3 regions of the Tatumella sp. UCD-D_suzukii genome follow, and region 2 is predicted to be linked to each of the others. Evidence: predicted binding sites of a transcription regulator. Region 2 holds the regulator's gene; each other region holds the start of a gene.
What was found. The regulator LexA, encoded in region 2, represses DNA repair genes until DNA is damaged. The targets are predictions, from matches to a motif close to TNCTGTATGTACATACAGNA.
Positions count from the first base shown of each region.

Region 1: a site for LexA is predicted at 5,998-6,017, ahead of mutH (DNA mismatch repair endonuclease MutH). Genes of this name have one in related genera too.
Region 3: a site for LexA is predicted at 6,218-6,237, ahead of sulA (SOS-induced cell division inhibitor SulA). Genes of this name have one in related genera too.

Region 1 covers NZ_JFJX01000049.1:210,189-217,703, reverse strand. The annotation lists gene aas (bifunctional acyl-ACP--phospholipid O-acyltransferase/long-chain-fatty-acid--ACP ligase) at 1-1,500, shown strand, start outside; gene lplT (lysophospholipid transporter LplT) at 1,493-2,695, shown strand; gene CG67_RS09210 (NADP(H)-dependent aldo-keto reductase) at 2,733-3,773, opposite strand; gene CG67_RS09205 (YgdI/YgdR family lipoprotein) at 3,892-4,116, opposite strand; gene CG67_RS09195 (TerC family protein) at 4,298-5,008, opposite strand; gene mutH (DNA mismatch repair endonuclease MutH) at 5,081-5,767, opposite strand; gene rppH (RNA pyrophosphohydrolase) at 6,451-6,978, shown strand; gene ptsP (phosphoenolpyruvate--protein phosphotransferase) at 6,991-7,515, shown strand, end outside.
Region 2 covers NZ_JFJX01000001.1:34,673-42,187, reverse strand. The annotation lists gene CG67_RS00200 (quinone oxidoreductase) at 1-330, shown strand, start outside; gene pspG (envelope stress response protein PspG) at 526-798, opposite strand; gene dusA (tRNA dihydrouridine(20/20a) synthase DusA) at 998-2,032, opposite strand; gene CG67_RS00185 (hypothetical protein) at 2,019-2,255, opposite strand; gene zur (zinc uptake transcriptional repressor Zur) at 2,302-2,820, shown strand; gene dinF (MATE family efflux transporter DinF) at 2,844-4,166, opposite strand; gene lexA (transcriptional repressor LexA) at 4,338-4,952, opposite strand; gene CG67_RS00165 (diacylglycerol kinase) at 5,049-5,426, opposite strand; gene plsB (glycerol-3-phosphate 1-O-acyltransferase PlsB) at 5,536-7,515, shown strand, end outside.
Region 3 covers NZ_JFJX01000053.1:12,891-20,405, forward strand. The annotation lists gene CG67_RS10015 (DUF2057 family protein) at 1-71, shown strand, start outside; gene CG67_RS10020 (methylglyoxal synthase) at 140-619, shown strand; gene helD (DNA helicase IV) at 624-2,678, opposite strand; gene CG67_RS10030 (YccF domain-containing protein) at 2,802-3,245, shown strand; gene yccS (YccS family putative transporter) at 3,260-5,404, shown strand; gene CG67_RS10040 (TfoX/Sxy family DNA transformation protein) at 5,401-6,039, opposite strand; gene sulA (SOS-induced cell division inhibitor SulA) at 6,246-6,749, shown strand; gene ompA (porin OmpA) at 7,097-7,515, shown strand, end outside.

The DNA.
Region 1 (7,515 bases), on a different contig from region 2:
ATCTCGGATGTGTTATCCCCGCCTGACAGTTACCGGAAACTGCTGAAAAAGATGCTTGGCGTGGCCCGGCTACTCGATAAATACTGCCCGCCCGCGCAGACACCCGGACTGTTACTGCCCAATACGTCCATTACCCCGGCGGTGATTTTCGGGGCGATTTTGCGGGGACGTGTTCCTGCCATGCTTAACTACTCTGCCGGAGTGCGCGGATTGCAGGTGGCGGTCGATGCAGCAAAAATCACCACCATTTTTACCTCACGACAGTTCCTCGATAAAGGCAAACTCTGGCACCTGACCGAAGGGCTGGAGGGGGTGAACTGGGTTTATCTGGAAGACCTGAAAGGGGCACTGACGTTCCGCGATAAGTTGTGGATCCTCCGTCATCTGCTGCAACCGGAACGGGCGCAGGCCCCGCAGTCCCCCGAGGATGCGGCGGTGATCCTGTTTACTTCCGGGTCAGAGGGGGATCCGAAAGGTGTCGTGCACAGCCATAAGAGTTTGCTGGCTAACGTCGAACAAATCCGCACAGTGGCCGATTTCCGGCCGGGCGACCGTTTCATGTCTTCATTGCCGCTGTTCCATGCCTTTGGTCTGACAGTCGGCCTGTTTACACCACTTTTTACCGGTGCAGAGGCCTTACTTTACCCCAGCCCTTTGCATTACCGCATTATTCCCGAGCTGGTCTACGACCGGAACTGCAACGTGTTATTCGGTACCCCGGCTTTCCTGGCGCAGTATGCCCGTTTTGCTGACCCTTATGATTTTGCGCGTATTCGTTATGTGGTCGCCGGTGCTGACCGGCTACCGGCATCCACCCGCGATCTCTATCTGGAAAAGTTTGGTTTACGCATCCTGGAAGGTTACGGCGCGACAGAATGCGCGCCGGTATTGTCGATTAACGTGCCGATGGCGGCCCGCTTTAATACGGTCGGTCGTATTCTTCCGGCGATGGACTTTCGGCTGCTCGCGGTGCCCGGCATTGAAGACGGGGGACGGCTCCAGGTGCGGGGACCTAACCTGATGAAAGGCTACCTGCGGGCGACGGCCCCCGGGGTGATTGAACCGCCTTCCGCCGATAACGGTGAAGGCGTCATGGAACCCGGCTGGTATGACACCGGCGACCTGGTCAGTTTTGATAGCGACGGCTTCTGCCGTATTCAGGGCAGGGTGAAACGTTTTGCCAAACTGGCGGGAGAAATGGTCTCTCTGGAGATCCCGGAGACCCTGGCCCTGAAGGTGTCGGCGGAACATCAGCATGCCTCTGTCGCCAGACCCGATGCAACGCGCGGCGAGGCACTGGTGCTGTTTACTACGGATAACATGCTGACGCGTGACACGCTGTTACAGGCCAGCCGTGAGCTGGGCTATAGCGAACTGAGTGTGCCGCGTGATATTCGCTGGCTGTCACAGATGCCCCTGCTGGGCAGTGGCAAACCGGATTATCAGCAGCTTAAAACGATGGCGACAACAGAGTCCACAGTGGTAAGGGATCATGGGTAATATCATTATAGCGCCGCCGGCCGGCAGAGAGGGGCTGCGGCCTGTCCTGATTGCACAGTTTTTCTCGGCTTTCGGCGATAACGCGCTGTTATTTGCCACTCTGGCATTGATGAAAAAATATGCCTATCCGGACTGGACGCAACCTGTATTGCAGATGGTTTTCGTGGTGGCATACATTCTGCTGGCACCTTTTGTCGGACAGTTTGCGGATAGCTTTCCCAAAGGGCGGGTGATGATGGTCGCTAACGGCCTGAAATTTATCGGTGCTGTGCTGATTGGCATTAACTTTAACCCTTTTATCGGCTACGGGCTGGTGGGAATGGGGGCTGCGGCCTACTCCCCCGCGAAATATGGCATTCTGGGGGAGCTGGTGTCTGAGGACGACCTGATTCGGGGTAACGGATTAATGGAAAGTTCAACCATTGCCGCTATTCTGCTGGGGTCCCTGTCCGGAGGGATGCTTGCCGACTGGCATGTTTCCACGGCCCTGCTGATGTGTGCGGTGATCTACGCACTGGCGGTGCTGGCGAATACCATGATCCCGGGGCTGCCGGCAGCCCGACCGGCGCAATCCCTGAATCTGCGGGTCATGCTGCAGGAATTTATTGCAGCCTGTCGCATCCTCTGGCAGGACTACGAAACCCGGTTCTCGCTGATCGGTACCAGCCTGTTCTGGGGAGCCGGGGTAACTTTACGTTTCCTGCTGGTGCTGTGGGTGCCGGTGGCATTAGGGGTCACGGATAATACGATGCCGACTCTGCTGAATGCGCTGGTCGCGATAGGTATTGTCGGCGGAGCATTGCTGGCCGGCAAGCTGATTACCCTGAAGAATACCCGGCGTTGCTTCCCGGCCGGTATTTTGCTGGGCGGAGTGGTGATTATTTTTACGCTGATGCACCACCTCTATAGTGCCGGTTTCTGGCTGATCATTGCCGGTGTCTGTGGCGGGGTATTTGTCGTGCCGCTGAATGCGCTGTTGCAGGTACGTGGCAGGGCGTCTGTCGGGGCCGGATATGCGATTGCAGTGCAGAATCTGGGGGAAAATGTGGCCATGCTGGGGATGCTGACAGTCTATGCGCTGGCGGTCAAACTGGGCGCACCTCCGCTGGTACTGGGTTGTGCCTTTGGCAGCTTATTCGCGCTGGGGATCACTGTACTCTGGGGCTGGCAGTGGCTGAAACCGCGCCGTGCCTGAGGATTTCTGCACCGCCCGGCGGTGCAGAGAAGGCAAGTCAGGGAGCAGGGTAGGTAAAGCGCCGATGGATAGCCTCCAGCTCAGCGATGACTTCTGCACTCAGTGTGAGGTTAAAACTATCGATATTAGTTTTCAGCTGTTCGAGAGTCGTGGCTCCCAGCAGGGTGCTGGCGACAAAAGGTTGCTGACGGACAAACGCCAGTGCCATCTGTGAAGGGTCCAGCCCGTGCCGCTGTGCCAGAGTCACGTAAGCTTCAATCGCCAGCGCAGACTGCTCACCGGAATATCGGGTAAAACGACTGAACAGAGTATTTCTCGCCCCGGCAGGTTGCCGGCCGTTCAGGTATTTTCCGCTCAGCGTACCAAAAGCCAGCGACGAATATGCCAGTAACTCCACCCCTTCATATTGGCTGATTTCTGCCAGACCGACTTCAAAACTACGATTCAGCAGACTATACGGGTTCTGAATGGTGACGATACGTGGCAGGTCATGCTTTTCTGCCAGTTGCAGGTAGCGCATGACACCCCATGCCGTTTCGTTAGAAACACCGATATAACGGATCTTCCCGGCACGGACCTGCTCAGTTAAAGCCTCCAGGGTTTCCAGCAGGGTGACCGGCACGTTCTCGTCGGTATATTCATATCCCAGACGCCCGAAAAAGTTCGCCGGTCGCTGTGGCCAGTGTAACTGGTAGAGGTCGAGGTAATCGGTATTCAGTCGTTGCAGGCTGGCATCCAGGGCGGCCCGGATATTTTTGCGGTCCAGTGCCTGGCCAGGCCGGATAGACGCATCATTACCACGGATCGGGCCAGCCACTTTGCTTGCCAGGACAATTTTGTCGCGGTTACCGGTTTTTTTCAGCCAGCTGCCGATATATTTCTCCGTCAGGCCCTGAGTTTCCGGGCGTGGCGGAACGGGATACATCTCGGCAGTATCAATCAGGTTAATTCCCTGGCTCAGGGCAAAATCGAGCTGCGCGTGGGCATCGGCTTCACTGTTCTGTTCGCCAAAGGTCATGGTACCCAGTCCCAGCTGACTGACTTCCAGCGAACTATGGGGAATGCGGTGATAGTGCATTGCTGGCTTCCTTCTGTGGTTACGGGTAAAAAAGGCCTTCCCGGACTATAACCGGCGAAGGGATAGCGCGAAAGGAAAATGTACCCGCGACTACCGCCGGAACAGCAGCAGGCTGAAATCAGCGTTCGATAATGCCGGAAATTTCATCCCCGTTGATCTGCACCTGATCCCCGGACTCGTCGGTATACCGGACGAGCCCTGTATCTTTATCGATTTCCGGTTTTCCGTGGGTCATAATCATACGGCCATCTTTCGTGGCCATTACATAATGGCTGCTGCAGCCGCCAAGTAGTATTGCGCTAAGCATAATGCCGCCGGCTGCAATGATACGTAATCCGTTCATGGCTCTCCTCTGTGCTGTTGTCAGTTTATTAGATGATATAGTAATAAATGATTTATCTGCTGCAGACAAACAGGAGCGTTCTGAAACCGATGATAACACGCAAAAAAACGCGAAAAGAAAGGATAAGACGGGACTCCGGCGGAAAGCGTCCGGGAAAGGGAGACTTTCCGCCGGAAGAGGATTAATGTGATTTCTTCTTAGTGCGTAACAGGTTAAGCAACTCTACCCCCATCGAGAAAAACATGGCGAAATAGATGTAGCCTTTCGGCACGTGTATCGACACACTTTCCAGCAGCAGGGTAAAGCCCACCAGGATCAGAAACGCCAGCGCCAGCATCTTTATCGTCGGGTGCCGCTCGACAAATTCTCCGATAGCCTTTGCTGCAAACATCATCATGACCACGGCAACCACGACCGCAGCCATCATAATAAACAGATGATCAGACAATCCGACGGCGGTGATGACAGAATCCAGGCTAAAGATGATGTCGAGCAGCATGATCTGGATAATCGCTCCGGCAAAGGAATGCACACGACTTTCGTGCACTTCTTCGCCGCCCTCGATAGTTTCATGGATCTCTTTTGCCGATTTCCAGATAAGAAACAGCCCGCCCGCCATCAGGATAAGATCCCGCAGAGAGAGAGCATGACCAAAAGCGGTAAACAGCGGATGAGTCAGTCGCACTACCCAGGCGATAGACGCCAGCAGTGCCAGCCGCATCAGCATTGCCGCCATCAGCCCCAGCCTTCTGGCTTTATCCTGTTGTTTTTCCGGTAATTTAGCCACTACCAGCGACAGGAATATTATATTGTCGATACCCAGAACCACTTCCAGCACTATCAGTGTCCCGAGCGCCAGCCAGGCATTGGGATCAGCAATCCACTCAAACATATTCACATCAATCCTAAACGAAATCTAAACAGAGAGTATAACCGCTCAGGATCCATCGGGGACAGAAAAAATTCACAGCAGAAAATGACGGGCCAGTAGCGGGCCGGTAAATGTTTTCTTCAGATAAAAACCGCGGGGCAGGGTCATGACAGGCTGGCCCTGCGCGCCAATGCCTTCCGTGAGGGCTTTACGGTTAGCCGCTTTCGGACGGATTTGCAGATACTGACCGTGGCGGGCGGTAATTTTATCCACGTCACCCAGTACAATCATCTCCATCAGTTCTTCCCAGTCTGCGCGCAACTGTTCTTCCTCTTCCGGGGAAGGGCTCCACAATAAAGGGGACCCTATCCGTCGTTGTTTCAGAGGAAGGGCGCGTTCACCTTCCACAGGTACCCATAACACGCGTGATAGCTTATGACGCAGGTGGCAGTTCTGCCATCTGACGCCGGTATTACCGGTTAGCGGTGCAACACAGACAAAGGTCGTTTCCAGTGGCTGGCCCCGGCTATCCACAGGGATAGTTTTTAGTTCGATTCCCAGGTGGGCAAAGTCCTGTTCCGCTTTACTTCCCGCTGTCGCGCCGAGATGCCATTCGATCAATGTCCCTATCCAGCCCTTATCCCGGCGCAGATCGGCCGGCACCGGCAGAGAGAATGCGGCAGCCAGTTCCTCCAGGGTTTGTCCGGCGAGCGCATAGGCTCGCTGCAGTAATACCTGTTCATTTTCCGGGGCGGCCAGAGGTGCCGGGGAGTCAGACATAATCCCTCGCTTTTTGATTAAAAAATAACCTGCCAGGAGGGCGGGTTTATTCGCGCGCCTGAATGCAGTGAGTAAATCCAATAATAGCATGATTCTGCGTACTTTTTTATGGGGCAGACGGTACCTCAGAGCATGGAGGGCCGGGCTTATACCTGTTTTTCATCGATAATAAACAGGATTATACGCAGAGTTATCCACAGAAAAATGGGATAACTGTATCTGGTACGGACTACTGGTTCTATTTACAGCCTTGACTTTGGCGGTCCGTACAATTTTTTTTGCGATGGTGGGTAACATATCACCATAATCTGTGGATAAAAATAGCGATGGTTACTTTTTGTTCGGTTGGTTAAGTTATTTGTGGCACACCCCGTAAAACCCTGCTTTTTACCCCATGTTTCATGGTTTAATTTCATGAAATATAAGGTTTTATTTTTGTTTTCTTTGCAAGGGGATTTGTCGGAGGTAGTGTGATTATTCAGGGAAATCCCGTGTTCTGCACAAAGCTATCCACAGAAAAGGTGCATAAAATTGTACTCTTTGATGGTCCTCTGTTTATAACTCTAAGGTTTTTTGTGGGTTATCCCTGATTTATTCTGTTGAATCCCTGCCAGCCAATGGTTTACCGCCTGTGAGTAGTATGAAACAATCAGGCTATCTGAAGATAGCTTTGAGGTAGTCTGGTGATCGATGATGATGGCTACCGCCCGAATGTTGGGATTGTAATCTGTAACAGACAAGGACAGGTTCTGTGGGCCAGACGTTTCGGACAACACTCCTGGCAGTTTCCTCAGGGGGGCATCAATCCCGGAGAAACTCCGGAACAGGCGATGTATCGGGAATTGTTTGAAGAAGTCGGGTTACATCGTAAAGATGTACGGATTATCGCCTCAACCCGTAACTGGTTGCGTTACAAATTGCCAAAACGTTTGGTGCGTTGGGATACCCGGCCGGTATGTATCGGCCAGAAACAAAAATGGTTTCTGTTGCAACTGCAATGCCATGAGAATGCCATTAATGTCCAGGGAAGCAGTACCCCTGAATTTGATGGCTGGCGCTGGGTAAGTTTCTGGTACCCGGTGAGACAGGTCGTTTCTTTCAAACGTGATGTTTATCGTCGTGTAATGAAGGAGTTTGCGACAGTGGTGATGTCTGCAACAGAGAATTCACTGCCACGCAGTCAACAGCCCGGCCGAAGAAAAAGAGGATAGAGCATGGCGCTGATGCTCACCCGGTTACGCGATATTGTAGAAAAGGTAGCCAGTGCTTCCAGACTCAATGAAGCACTTGAAATACTGGTGAATGAGATCTGTCAGGCGATGGATACCGAAGTCTGTTCGGTTTACCTGGCGGATCAGGAGCGTCAGTGCTATTACCTGATGGCAACCCGCGGTCTGAAAAAACCGCGCGGTCGCACCATTACTCTGGCTCTGGATGAAGGAATTGTCGGACTGGTCGGTCGCCTGGCCGAACCCATTAACCTGGCCGATGCTCAGAGCCATCCCAGCTTCAAATTTATCCCCTCGGTAAAAGAAGAGCATTATCGCTCGTTCCTTGGCGCGCCTATCATTAACCGCCGTCAGGTGCTCGGTGTTCTGGTGGTGCAGCAGCGGGAACTGCGCTCGTTTGACGAGTCCGAAGAGTCTTTTCTGGTCACCCTGGCGACCCAGGTCGGAACACTGCTTTCTCAGTCGCAGATAGGGCAGTTATTCGGGGTATTCCGTCAGAGTCGTATCCGCGCCATTGCC
Region 2 (7,515 bases):
AAAGACACCTGGCAAGCCTCACTGGATTGTCTGCAACGCCGCGGGCTGATGGTCAGCTTCGGCAATGCCTCCGGCCCGGTAACCGGGGTTGACCTCGGGATCCTCACCCGCAAAGGCTCCCTGTTTGTCACCCGTCCATCGTTGTTTGGTTACATTACCACGCCGGAGGAACTGGATGCTGCAAGCCACGAGCTCTTTACTCTGCTGGCCAGCGGAGCCATTAAAACGGAGGTCCCGGAGCACCAGAAGTTTGCTCTGAAAGACGCCGCTCTTGCCCATCAGCAACTGGAAAGCCGTGCCACCCAAGGCTCCTGCCTGCTCATCCCCTGATGTCGTTTGGTGCATAGAAAAGGGCTTCCCGTAGAAAGCCCTGTTTTTTTATTTTTCGCACTGGTGTAGGGACAGAGCGTCAGCTTTTCGCCGAAATACGCTGCTATCATCGCAGAACTTGTCTGCCGGAAATACGGGGTAATTCACATTTCCGAACTCTGACGTCAGAAACTGTGCCTCACCCCTTACCGCCGGTTAGCCGCGCCGGTTCATCCGGTCAATTTTAGCCATGGTCTTATCAAAGCGACGCGTGGCCGGAGGTGATGATTTCGGCGCAATAACTGTCTGATAAATCCAGGCGACCGCGACCGCCAGCAGCAACCAGGGCAGCAGCTTCATCGCCAGCAATAAGAAACCGGAGAACATCAGCAACACTGCACCGGCAAATAACGCGACCAGTACTCCGATCACTGAAACGCCGGTCAGTAACAACACCACAAAAAAACCGATAACAAATAAGACTTCCATGAGACCTCTTTCACCGCAGAATAATGCGTTAGCGATTAACGCGTCTGCTATGACAGATACAAGGATCATGCCATCCTGTTAACCGCATGAATAACAACAAAATATTGAAAATAATGTTGCTGCCGGAAGAGGTGAAAAAAACCAGGAATTGGCGTAATTCGCGGTATGGCATTGCCGGGGGCTCTCCCCGGCATACGACTTAGCGGGAGGCCACCAGTGACAGGGCCTGCTCTACCACACGGACATCGGCTCCGGCTTTATGCGCATTTTCGCTCAGGTGCCGGCGCCATTGACGGGCCCCCGGGATCCCCTGAAACAGTCCCAGCATATGGCGGGTAATGTGTCCAAGATACGTGCCCTGGCTCAGTTCTGCTTCAATATACGGGTACATTGAGCGTACGACGTCAAACGGATCCGGGCTGGCCGACGTGCTGCCGAAAATCTCATTATCCACCTGCGCGAGGATCCCCGGGTTCTGGTAGGCTTCACGCCCCATCATCACCCCGTCCACATGTTGCAGGTGAGCTTTGGCTTCTTCCAGGGTTTTGACTCCCCCGTTAATCGCCATCGTCAGGTGCGGGAAATCACGCTTTAACTGATAAACACGCGGGTAATCCAGCGGCGGAACCTCACGGTTTTCTTTCGGACTCAGGCCCGACAACCAGGCTTTACGGGCATGGATAGTGAAAGACTCGCATCCGCCCTTCTCCGCCACGGTACGGATAAAGTCGCACAGGAACGCGTAGCTGTCCTGCTCATCAATACCGATACGGGTTTTCACGGTGACCGGCACCGAAACCACATCACGCATCGCCTTAATACAGTCTGCGACTAATGCCGCTTCCCCCATCAGACAGGCTCCGAAACGACCATTCTGCACCCTGTCAGACGGACAGCCCACGTTCAGGTTGATTTCATCATAGCCCCGTTGTTCAGCCAGCCTGGCGCATTGTGCCAGAGCCGCAGGATCACTGCCTCCCAGCTGTAACGCCACCGGATGTTCCGCGTCGTTATACGCCAGGTAATCACCTTTACCATGAATGATCGCACCTGTTGTCACCATTTCAGTATACAGCAACGTTTGACCGGTCAGTTTACGGTGGAAATAACGGCAATGACGATCGGTCCAGTCGAGCATCGGCGCGACGGAAAAACGTCCGGCCGGATATTCAGGCGTTGCGGCCTGCGGTTGAGAGGTCGGGTGCGGGTAAGAGGTTTCTTTATTTTCGTGCATTTTTCTTCATATCATCAGGTAAAACAGCCCCCGTCATCACCCGGGAGTGGCAGGAAGGACTGAAAAAAGGGACAAAATCATGCGCTACTATAGCATAGAAAAACGGCAGTTCGGGGGTGACCGCAAAGCTTCCCCCCGGGCCACGAAGTAAAGGCAACCTGCAGGCAGCGAATGTCGCCCGCCGCCCTCCGCCATAGAGGATCAGCATTAACGCGCCAGCCATGCTAAGATAGCCCGTTACCGCAGATTATTCGTTGGAGAAAGCCATCATGCAACAGCAACTTCCCGCTCAGATCCTTGCCGAGGCGCAGAGCCTCTGCCTGAAACGTGGGGTACGTATGACACCCCAGCGCGCAGAAGTGTTACGTCTGATGGCCGAAGAACAAGGTGCGATCAGCGCCTATGACCTGCTGGATAAACTGCGGATCAGCGAGCCACAGGCCAAGCCACCGACAGTCTATCGTGCGCTGGATTTTCTGCTGGAACAGGGGTTTATTCACCGGGTGGCATCCAATAACAGCTATGTGGTGTGTCCGCACTTTGAACACCCGTCTCATACCTCTGTGATGCTGGTCTGCGATAACTGTGCTTCGGTGAGCGAACGTCATGCTGAAGGGGTGGAACATCTGATTGTCACCCAGGCAAAGCAGGCGGGTTTTGTTCTGCGCCACAGTGTGATTGAAGCCCATGGCTTGTGTGTGAAATGTGCAGAGATCGCGGCCTGTGATAATCAGGAGCAGTGCCAGCATGATCACAGCAGCGAAGTTAAAAAACGGGCAGGCCGCTAACTCCCCGTGAGTTCAGTGAAGGGTCAGTGATCAAACCAGGTTCCCCTGCGCTGATGTTGCTGCCAGCAGTGCCAAAGCGTGATCCCCCGCAATAGCATAAAGACACAGAGCGCCAGCCAGAGGCCGTGATTACCCAGCCAGGGAACGCTGCACAATGTCAGGCCATACCCTGCCGCGGCAATCGCCATACTGTTACGCATTTCCCGTCCGCGCGTGGCACCGATAAACAAACCATCCAGTAAATACCCGCCGACGCCTGCCAGAGGCAGAATAACCTGCCAGATCAGGTAGTGATCCGCCAGATGGCGAAGGGAAGGCAGTGAGGTCATCATCGCAATGATGTACTGCCCGGCCAGCGCATACACCAGCGAAAAGAGCAGTGCGACAATGCCTGCCTGACGGCAGGAGGCGCGCCAGACTTCATGCAGTTTTCCGGCTTCACGCGCCCCGTAGGCTTCTCCGGACACCGCCTCCACCGCATAGGCAAATCCATCCAGTGCATAGGCGGTAAACGTAAGAAACATCATCAGCAGTGCATTCACCGCAACGACCTGTGCTCCCATCCGGGCACCGATAAGAGTCAGGGAAGCAAAGCAGACCTGCAACAGTAACGTCCGCAGGAGAATATCGCGGTTCAGGCCCAGCAAACGTTTAATATCGCCACGCCAGCCCTCCAGCAGTAAACGTACCGATATCTTGCGCCGACGAAATACCTGCAACACCAGCAGAACACCGACCAGCAGCGAGACATATTCAGAGATCACTGTGGCCGCCGCTGCCCCCCGGACACCCAGATGCAGGTGCAGAACAAACCATACTTCCAGCAGAATATTGACCAGGTTACCGGCCACCAGCAGGATCACCGGAGCCCTGGCATACTGAACGCCCAGCAGCCAGCCAAGGAGCACCAGATTCGCAAAGGTCGCTGGCGCACTGAGCCAGCGCATACGGATAAACACACGAGCCTGTTCCAGCGTATCCGCATCACCGCCGATCACTCCGCTGGCCAGCTGGCTGACCGGGTCACGCACCACAATAAAGATGAGCCCGGCCACCAGACTGATGATCAGTGGCTGAGCCAGTGCCCTGGCAAGGGCGGCTGAATTTCCGGATCCCCATGCCTGAGCCGTCATCCCCGTCGTACTCATACGCAGGAAAAGCAGCAGCATAAACAGGAAGCTGGTGACCGTAGTACCGATGGCAACACCGCCCAGGTAGATAGCACTGTCCAGATGCCCGATCACCGCGGTATCCACCAGTCCCAGTAACGGAACCGTAATATTGGATAACACCATCGGTAATGCCAGTCGCCAGAGTTTTTTGTCGGTGGTATTCAAAAAGGACATGGATTTTCCTGACAGAGCACAGTGTCTCCGCCGGACGGGGAAAAGGTGACCGGCGGACGAACGCTGATAGCCGCAGAAGCAACTCAGCGTAGTGTATTAGGGTGCGGGGTCAATCTTAGCGACCGGAGTGACTCTCTGCCGGTCACCGGCTGACGGACAATCGCCCGTCAGTTACAGCCATTCTCCGTTACGAATAACACCCACGGCCAGCCCTTCCACCGTCAGGTTCTGTTCGCGGACATCCACCACAATCGGAGAAAATTCGCTGTTCTCAGGCAATAACTGTACCGTATTCCCCTGTTTTTTCCAGCGTTTCACGGTCACTTCGTCATCGATTCTGGCCACCACAACCTGCCCGTTACGGACATCCTGGGTTTTATGAACCGCCAGCAGGTCTCCGTCCAGGATACCGATATCTTTCATCGACATCCCGCTGACACGTAGCAGAAAATCAGCCCCCGGCTTAAACAGCCCGGGATCGACCTGATAGTGGCTTTCAATATGTTGCTGGGCCAGCAGAGGTTCGCCCGCAGCCACCCGGCCAATCAGAGGCAGACCTTCCGGCGTTTCTTCTTCCATCAGCAGGCGGATACCGCGTGAGGCTCCGGAGACAATCTCAATGACACCTTTACGTGCCAGGGCTTTCAGATGTTCTTCTGCCGCATTCGGGGAGCGAAAACCGAGGCGGGCAGCAATTTCCGCACGTGTCGGCGGCATACCCGTCTGTTGAATATGGTCGCGAATCAGGTCATAGACCTGCTGCTGCCTGCTGGTTAATGCTTTCATCCCGCCCCCTGGTTGTTTATACAGTCGCTGTGAGTATATACAGGTCTTTCGGAAATGAAAACCAAAAACCGTCATAAAACAAACAACTGTCGGTCATTATCCCGCCAGTGACCACCATTGCCAGAGCACACTTCCCCAGACAAACACCGCAAGCAGGATCGCCAGTAATACCGCGGCCGATCCCAGGTCTTTCGCCCGTCCGGATAAGGGGTGTATTTCCGGGCCCAGCCGATCGACCACGGCCTCTATCGCACTGTTGATAATTTCAACGATCATAATCAGCACCACCGAGCCAATCAGCAGAATACGTGAAACCGTATCCACATCCAGCCAGCCGGCAATGACGATGGCCACGATAGCCACCACGGTTTCCTGCCGGAAGGCCGCCTCATGCTGCCAGGCAGCCCGCAACCCCTGCCATGAATAGCCGCTCGCCTTCACCAGACGCCGCCATCCCGTTGTCCTTCCTGCCATTCGCCCGCTCTCCTGTTAATTTTCAATACTGCACCTGGTCACAGATCTTCTTTGCAGTTTCTGGTATGATTGCGCCGCTTTGCTATCAAAAGAGGCTCCGGATTTATCTATGTCAGGCTGGCGTAAACTTTATTATAAATTACTAAGTATTCCATTATCTTTGCTGGTAAAGAGCAAGGTGATCCCGGGTGATCCTGTGGCCGAACTCGGTCTGGACCCTACCCGCCCTATTATCTATGTATTTCCCTATGATTCCAAAGCAGATCTGCTGGCACTTCGTACCGAATGCCTGAAGCATGATCTGCCGGACCCTTTAGAACCTCTGGAAATCGACGGCAGTTTGCTACCGCGTCATGTCTTTATTCATGACGGCCCGCGGTTATTGCCTTATTTCACTCCGAACCAGGAAACCGTGAAAATTTTCCACGATTATCTGGATCTGCACAGGAATAATCCGGCGCTGGATGTTCAACTGGTGCCGGTGTCGGTAATGTTTGGCCGGGCGCCAGGCAAGGAAACTCAGGGGACGCAGACACCATTACTGCGTGAACTCAACGGATTACAGAAATTCTGTGCCATCCTCTGGCTGGGGCGGGATAGCTTTATCCGCTTCTCCCCGAAAATGTCCTTACGCCAGATGGCCGATGAACACGGTACCGACCAGTCGATTGCTCAGAAGCTTTCCCGGGTAGCTCATATTCATTTTTCCCGCCAGCGTCTGGCTGCTGTCGGTCCGCGTCTACCGGCCCGCCAGGATCTGTTCAACAAGCTGCTGCAATCCAAAGCGATTGCGAAAGCCGTTGAAGACGAGGCCCGCAGTAAGAAAATCTCTATCGAGATGGCCCGGAAAAATGCAGTAGCCATGATGGAAGAGATTGCGGCTGATTTCACCTACGAAGCTATCCGTATCACCGACCGCGTGATGGGCTGGTTGTGGAGTCGCTTGTATAAAGGGATCAATGTCAGTGGTGGCGAACGTATCCGTCAGTTAGCTCAGGACGGCCACGAGCTGGTCTATGTGCCCTGCCACCGCAGTCATATGGATTATCTGCTGCTCTCTTATGTCCTTTATCATCAGGGGCTGGTACCACCGCATATCGCGGCCGGCATCAACCTGAACTTCTGGCCTGCCGGTCCGATTTTCCGTCACCTGGGCGCGTTCTTCATCCGACGGACGTTTAAAGGCAATAAGCTCTATTCCACCGTTTTCCGTGAATATCTGGGTGAACTGTTCAGCCGTGGCTACTCGGTAGAATATTTTGTCGAAGGCGGCCGTTCCCGTACCGGGCGTCTGCTCGACCCGAAAACCGGCACACTGACGATGACACTGCAGGCGATGTTACGCGGAGGGAATCGTCCTATCACACTGGTACCTATCTATATTGGTTACGAGCATGTGATGGAAGTGGCCACTTACGCCAAAGAACTGCGCGGTGCGACCAAAGAGAAAGAGAGTCTGCTGCAGATGCTGCGCGGGCTACGCAAGCTGCGTAACCTGGGTCAGGGCTATGTGAACTTCGGCGAACCACTGCCGCTGGTCAATTACCTGAATACCCATGTCCCGGAATGGCGTGATTCTATCGACCCGATAGAATCACAGCGTCCGGCATGGATGACCCCGGTCGTCAATGATGTCGCACAGCAGATTATGGTCCGTATCAATAACGCCGGTGCTGCCAATGCCATGAACCTGTGTGTGACGGCATTACTGGCGTCACCACAGCGTTCCCTGACACGCGAACAATTGCTTGATCAACTGAGGTGTTATACCGGTTTATTGCGTAATGTTCCGTACTCTGAAGGCAGTACTGTGCCGGATATGAGCGTTGAAGACCTGCTTGACCATGCGATGAGCATGAATAAGTTCACCACCGAACAGGATAATATTGGCGACATTATTATTCTGCCGAAAGAGCAGGCGGTGCTGATGACCTACTACCGCAATAACATTCTGCACCTGCTGGTGATGCCATCCCTGATTGCTGCCATTATTCAGCAACACGGCACGCTGCATAAAGAAGAGTTATTGCGTCAGGTCTCCCTGATTTATCCGATGCTCAGGAGTGAATTATTCCTTCGCTGGGATAAA
Region 3 (7,515 bases), on a different contig from region 2:
AGGCCGCTCAGCCATCCCGTGGCTCCTTACAGGCTATTCTGCTTTGGTTACGTGAATTCCGAACCAGTTGAACCCCGGTAAGCCACCGCGCTACACTGACATGACACAGAATATGAGTTTTGAATAATAAGGGGCGGGGATGGAACAGACGGTCAGGACATTGGGGCAGAAAAAACATATCGCTCTGGTGGCTCATGATAACTGCAAATTATCGTTGCTGGAGTGGGTCAAAGCGAATCAACAGTCACTTGCCCTGCACAGCCTTTATGCCACAGGGACAACCGGTAACCTGATTAATGCTCACTGCGGTCTGCAGGTTAATCCGCTGTTAAGCGGCCCGTTAGGCGGCGATCAGCAGGTCGGAGCAATGATCGCGGAAGGAAAAGTGGATATGCTGATTTTCTTCTGGGATCCGTTGAACGCCGTCCCCCATGACCCGGATGTTAAAGCACTGTTACGGCTGGCCACGGTATGGAATATCCCGGTCGCTACTAACCGTTCCACCGCCGATTTTATTATTCATTCGCCACTTTATACACAGAACGTGGAAATCGCGATCCCTGATTATCCGCGCTATATGGCCGAACGGCTTCAGGAACCGCTGTCAAAAGAGCCGTGAGGGGTCAGGGTTTCCTCACCCGGGGAACCCCGAGTTTTACCAGTTCTTCCACGAAATCTGAAGGCGCCGCTTTGTCATACAATAACCATAATTGCTTTCTCGCCCGGGTCATTGCGACATAAGCGAGCCTTCGTTCTTCCGCATCGGGGAAACTCTCCGTTTCCGGCAGCAGTCCCTGCTCAATGACCGATTCCGGCGTTCGTGCAGGAAACCCGTCACTACCGCCACTTAGCCCGGTAACTATCACATAGTCAGCTTCCTTACCTTTGCAGGCATGGAATGTCATGAATGATAAGTTCAGCCGCGGCCAACGGGTGGCAGCAATATCCAGCAGTGCCGGACGGAGGTAGTGATAACGCCCAAGGATCAGGATGGTTGCATCATCTTCCGCATATCCGCTCATTTTATTCACCAACGCTTCCAGTTGCTCTTCCGGCAGCAATGAAACCGACTTTTTGTTACCTTTATCCTGACTATTAAGCTCTTTTTTCAGTTGCGCAGGATTCTGCTGTATAAAACGATTCGCAACATCCCCGATACGCTGGCTAAAGCGGTAGGTCTGGTCCAGCACACAAACATCGCCTTCGCCGAAGATGTCATGAAAGCGGGTGGTCAGATCGATTTCTGCCCCGGCAAAGCGATAAATGGCCTGCCAGTCATCCCCGACCACAAATAATCCGGTATGCTTGTTCTGTTTTCTGAGCGCATGAAGCAGGCCAGCGCGCTGAGCCGAGATATCCTGAAACTCGTCCACCAGGATATATTTCCACGGGCTGATAAAACGACCTTTTTCCAGCAAGGCGATAGCCTGCCGGATAAGCCCGGAAAAATCGACGGCACCTTCCTCTTTAAGATGTTGTTTCCAGGCCTTCAGCAGAGGGGCCAGAAGTTTCAGCCGTTTGCCGAATAGCGTACGGATAGCTTCAGGCGCTTCCTCCGTCATCACGGACTGGGATCCACCGTGGGTTCTTATCAGCGAAACCCAGTGTTCCAGACGACCCGCGAGGCGGTTAAGTAATTGCTTATCGTTCCAGAACTCAGTGTCAGCACATTCCCAGGCCAGTTCGTCCTCAATCCACTGCCGCCAGCCATTAGCAAACGATTTTTTCTGAGCGCATTGCTGCTGCCAGGTTTCGGTCAGTAACTTACGACGTAGTGCCGCATCACTTTCCAGCGCACTGATTGTTGGCGGTTTATTGCTGCTTTGCTGAATAATATGCAGGGCCAGTGAATGAAACGTTCTGGCCGTGACCGCGGTGTCGCCGGTACATTGTTGTACGCGCTGATCCATTTCCCTGGCGGCTTCACGGCCAAAAGATAATAACAGTACCTGGTCGGCACTGGCATAGTTACGGCGCAGTAACCAGGCTGCGCGGGCGGCAAGCACCGATGTTTTTCCGCTACCGGCACCGGCCAGCACCAGTAATTGATCTTCACCATTAATTACCGCCCGGCATTGAGAAGGATTCAGCGGACCGGACCCCACCGTCGCAAAAAAATCCCCATAGCGCTCCATCACTTGCTCTGTCCATTGACGGTTACGCTCGATTCTCTGCTGCTCTGCAGACGTCAGCCAGTCCTGACAGAAGAACCAGGACGGACGACAGGACTCAAATTCTGTAATCCGCTCTGCCGGCACGGGTAATGCCGCGAACCTGCTCTCTATTTTATCCCGCACGCCGGAGATGTCCGCGCGGGTCAGCCAGCTATCCCGTTGCAGCAAGCCGAGTAATTCCTGATGCAATGTACTCAATACCTGGTAGCAGACTGCGGCCATCTCACCGGTCCAGTGTTGCCAGGCATTCGTCAGGTGCTGATAAAACTGCTGGGTTTCCTGCCATTCCGTCCCATGTAATCGTACCACCTGATTGTCCGGGAGCTGAAATTCAAGTTCTCCCCATACCATCCCTCGTTTACACTGAATACCCAGTAACTGATTAAAAGGAATAATATATTCATGACGATCACCGCTGACTTCCACACCTGCCGGTAGTAGTCGCACCCGATTGTAAGGATGCTGAGCCAGCCGTTTACCCATTGAGGTTGCTTTAAGTTCCATGCATCACGCCATTATCTGAGTTATTGCTTTTAAGCAGTTTAACTGCGAGACCTTTAGTGCTCCAGACAAAAAACAGGTTACAATTCTGTAACTGTGTCCTACAGACCAACGGAGATAAATTTAATGAGAGCTGTACTGAATATCCTCAATTTCGTTCTGGGGGGATTTGCGACCACCCTGGCCTGGTTATTTGCCACGCTGGTCACCATTGTCTTAATTTTTACGCTGCCCCTGACTCGCTCCTGCTGGGAAATTACCCGTTTGTCTCTGTTCCCGTTCGGTAATGAAGCTGTTCATGTGGATACACTCCGCCCGGAGAACAAGAATAACCTGCGAAATTCAGGCGGCACTTTACTGAATGTGTTCTGGTTTATTTTTTTCGGCTGGTGGCTCTGCCTGGCCCATATCTCTGCAGGTATTCTCCAGTGTGTGACTATTATCGGTATTCCTGTCGGTATTGCGAATTTTAAAATTGCTGCCATTGCCTTATGGCCTGTCGGTCGCAGAGTCGTTTCTGTTGAAGAAGCGAAATTTGCGCGTGAAAACGCGATCCGCGCACGTCACTGAGGATAAGGGTAAAAATGAATTTCGGATCTGACCTGCTGAACCGCTGGCATACGTTTTTAATGAACAAACTATGGCGGGATCCGGCCAGGATATTCTTTGCGATGACCGGTTGTGTGATCCTTTCCTGGTCATTACAAAATATCACCTGGACTATCCCGCTGATCCTCGGGGTTGTCGCCGCGGCACTGGCAGATATTGATGACAGGCTGACCGGCCGTTTACGCAATATGCTGATCACACTGGTCTGCTTTTGTATCGCGACCGTCTCGGTCGAAATTCTGTTCCCTTATCCGCCGCTGTTTATGATTGGCCTTGCCGTCTCCAGTTGGGTATTCACCTTACTGGGAGCGCTGGGGCAACGCTATGCCACAATCTCGTTCGGCGCCCTGCTGATTGCTATCTATACCATGCTGGGGATCCATCTGTTCTCTGCCTGGTATATTCAGCCCGTATTATTGCTGGCAGGCGCACTCTGGTATAATTTCCTGACACTGATCATGCACCTGCTGTTTCCGGTTCAGCCGGTGCAGCAACAACTGGCGGCCACATATACTCAGCTGGCCGGCTATCTTGATGCGAAGGCTAATCTGTTTGACCCCGATACCGGCGACAGTGACGAACCTTCACTGATTGATGCCGCACTGGCTAACAGCCAGCTGGTATCGCAATTTAATATCACCAAAACCGCCATACAGAGTCGTCTGAACGGCGAACGGGCGGCCCGCAATAGCCGTCGTTCGCTGCTCTATTATTTTGCGGCCCAGGAAATTCATGAACGTGCGAATTCTTCCCACGTCCAGTACCACCAGTTGCGCAATGAATGGCGGTACAGCGAAATATTATTCCGATTCCAGCGGTTACTGCATATGCAGGCGAATGCCTGCCGCCAGATTGCACATTCAGTGACCCTGAAAAAACCGTACCAGCATGAACACCGCTTCGAACGGGCATTCTTTCATCTGGATCAGGCGCTGATACGCCTTAAAGTTCAGTATCCGCAGGACCCCAATACCCGTGCCCTGCAGTGGTTGTTACGTAATCTGAAAGCCATCGATGACCAGCTGCTTTCTATCGCCTCGGAACAGGTATTGAATAGTCCGTGGCTGAACAGCGACACTCATCTGTCTCAGGAAGGGCTGACCGGCTGGCAGGATATCCGGATCAGGTTCAGCCGTCATTTAAGCCCAAAGTCGTCGCTGTTCCGGCATGCGGTTCGGGTATCAGTGGTCCTCTGCGTGGGCTATGCCCTTATTCAACTGGCCGGACTGGAACGGGGATACTGGATATTACTGACCAGCCTGTTTGTTTGTCAGCCAAACTATAATGCGACCAAAAAGCGTCTTGCCTTGCGAATTATGGGAACACTGGCCGGGATAATCATTGGTCTTCCGGTGCTGTGGCTGGTTCCCTCTATTCCCGGGGTTCTGATCCTGATTGTGGTGTCCGGGGTGCTGTTTTTTGTTTTCCGTCAGGTGCAATATGCACAGGCTACGCTGTTTATCACCTTGCTGGCGTTACTGAGCTTTAACCTGCTGGGTGAAGGTTTTGACGTTGCCCTGCCGAGGATCGTGGATACTATCCTTGGCTGCGCTCTGGCGTGGATGGCCGTGGCCTGGATATTCCCGGACTGGCGCTATCGTCAATTACCGGCAGTGGCAGATAAAGCCATGGCGGCCAATGCCCGCTATCTGTCAGCAATTGCAGCGCAGTATCATCAGGGGAAGGACAACAGTATGTCATACCGCATTGCCCGCAGGGAGGCACATAATGCAGATGCTGAATTAGCCCTGGTGATTTCCGGAATGAATGACCCGACAGTCAGTCATGATCCCCGTAAAGATCCGGCCTTCCGTATTTCCTGTCTCAATCACAGTTTGCTGAGCTACCTGTCCGCGCTGGGCGCGCACAGGGAAAAAACAGAGCAGAGTGATTTTTTACAACTGATGGATGATGCTGTCAGGCTGACCCGGGATACTTTACAGACCGGTTCTGCAAACATGCAGAATACGCTGGACACACTGCATGCACTCCTTGCAGAAATAACGGTTATTGAAGCCAGTTCTGACAGCAGAGAGCCTGTCATTCTTCAGCAAGTGGGCCTGGTACTGACACTCCTTCCGGAGCTGGTCTCAGTCAGAGAAGAGATAAACCACCTTTAAAAATCGTTACTGCGCTTGCGCGCTGAGTGTACTGAGGTCTGCTCAAACTGCAGATACCAGTGTTTCAGTTCTTCCCTCACCCCGACGGACAGCACCTCCAGGTGTTGTCCGAAGATGGCCCCTTGCAACGCATACAGTGTTTTCAATCCGAGATGTTTATTCTTCTGCCTGAGCAATACCCAGCTCTGCCTGGCTCCCGTCGCACGCAAGTGACTGGCCGAGGCAATACCGACCTCTTTCAACAGTATTTCCAGCCGTAAACTCAGGTTAGGCAGATCTTTCAGCCTCTGCCGGCTGAGTTGAGACTCTCTGAGCGCTCTGGCTTCATTCAGAGAACAGTGTGATAACTCCAGCAAAGCGTCTGACTGCTGCCATAGCACGGGATCAACCTTATAATAATTGAGGCTGACACACTGTCCGCGTTTGTGAAAGATAAAGGGCTGCAGTCGTCTGTGCTGCAGATAAGTTTGCATTTTTTCACTGGCGCGGAGATAAAGCTCCCCTTCACTGACCAGCGCAAAAACCACTTTTTCAACAGATAACGAGTATCCGCCGAACTGGGTGCGGGACTCGATTTTACCGAGTGCAGAAAGCTGTTTCTTTGATTCTTCAATACATTGGCCTGATGTTTTCATCGCGAACCTCCCTTGTTCCGGCAATAGCATAGCTGTCAATAAAATACTATTTATCAACACCTTAGAAGTTAAACAAAAGCGATTACCAGTTCAATGAATAAATGCAGGAAAGACAGATCAGTTTTAGTTTCTGCGATCTGTTTTCAGAAAAATGGTTGATCTTTACCCACGACCGCAATACTGTATATCCATACAGTAAATTGCGGATGGTTAAATTTATGCATACTCAGCGACTGACAGCGAAAACCTTTAAGATGCATCATCAATCGACTCAGGCTTCGTACACCCGTGGTTGTATCAGTGAGTTAAGTTATCAGGGGCAAAACCCTGCCCTGCTGAATATGCTTCTTTTCCCGTTACTCAAACAGCTTGGTGAACAGTCGCGCTGGCAGTTATGGTTAACTCCCGCACATAAACTCAGCCGTCACTGGCTTCAGCAGGCCGGGTTGCCCCTGGAAAAGAGTGTGCAGATCGCCTCAACAGAACGTATCAGTAGTGTCAGTGCCATGATTAAAGCGCTGCGTTCGGGGAATTTCAGTGTGGTCATCGCCTGGCTCCCGGCCGGGCTGAGCGACTCAGAACGTCATGAACTCGAACAGGCTGCGATAGAAGGTCATACTCTGGGATTGATCATGCGTGAAGAAAATACCTTCGATTCTCCCGGCGGACAGGAAAATCGATTGAAAATTCATTCGTCCTTACTACATTAATCTTATTTAAGATTATTCTCATAAAAAATAAGCGGCAGATTATTACATTAGCCGGGTGACTCACCATTCCAGAGCCAGCAATGGGTTACCCGATATTCCAGTTGTCATCCGGGCTCGGAGTTCAGTTTCAATTGTAAGTTAATGTGTCAAAATTACCGTTTTTTTACTGTACAACATCATATCTTACTTGTAACTTTCTAATCTCGTTGTAGACTTTACGTCGCCAGGGTGCTCAATAATCTCCTTTTTTGGCAGAGTATAAATCGAGCGAAATCACCCGGCGAAGGATTACAACCAAGAGCAACATTTTTGCTCATTGCCTATTTTGGATGATAACGAGGCGCAAAATGAAAAAGACAGCTATCGCAATTGCAGTGGCACTGGCAGGTTTCGCTACCGTAGCGCAGGCCGCACCAAAAGATAACACCTGGTACACTGGTGCTAAACTGGGCTGGTCCCAGTACCATGACACCGGTTTCTACGGTAACAACTACAACGTCTCTAACGACCCGCATGAAAATCAGCTGGGTGCTGGTGCCTATGCAGGTTACCAGGCTAACCAATACCTGGGCTTCGAGGGTGGTTATGACTGGTTAGGCCGTATGCCTTACAACGGTACCAACCACGGTGCTTTCAAAGCACAGGGCGTACAGCTGGCTGCTAAACTGAGCTACCCACTGACCGACGATCTGGATGTCTACACCCGTCTGGGCGGTATGGTATGGCGTGCAGATAGCAAAGATTTCCGTAACGGTAACTCCGACCA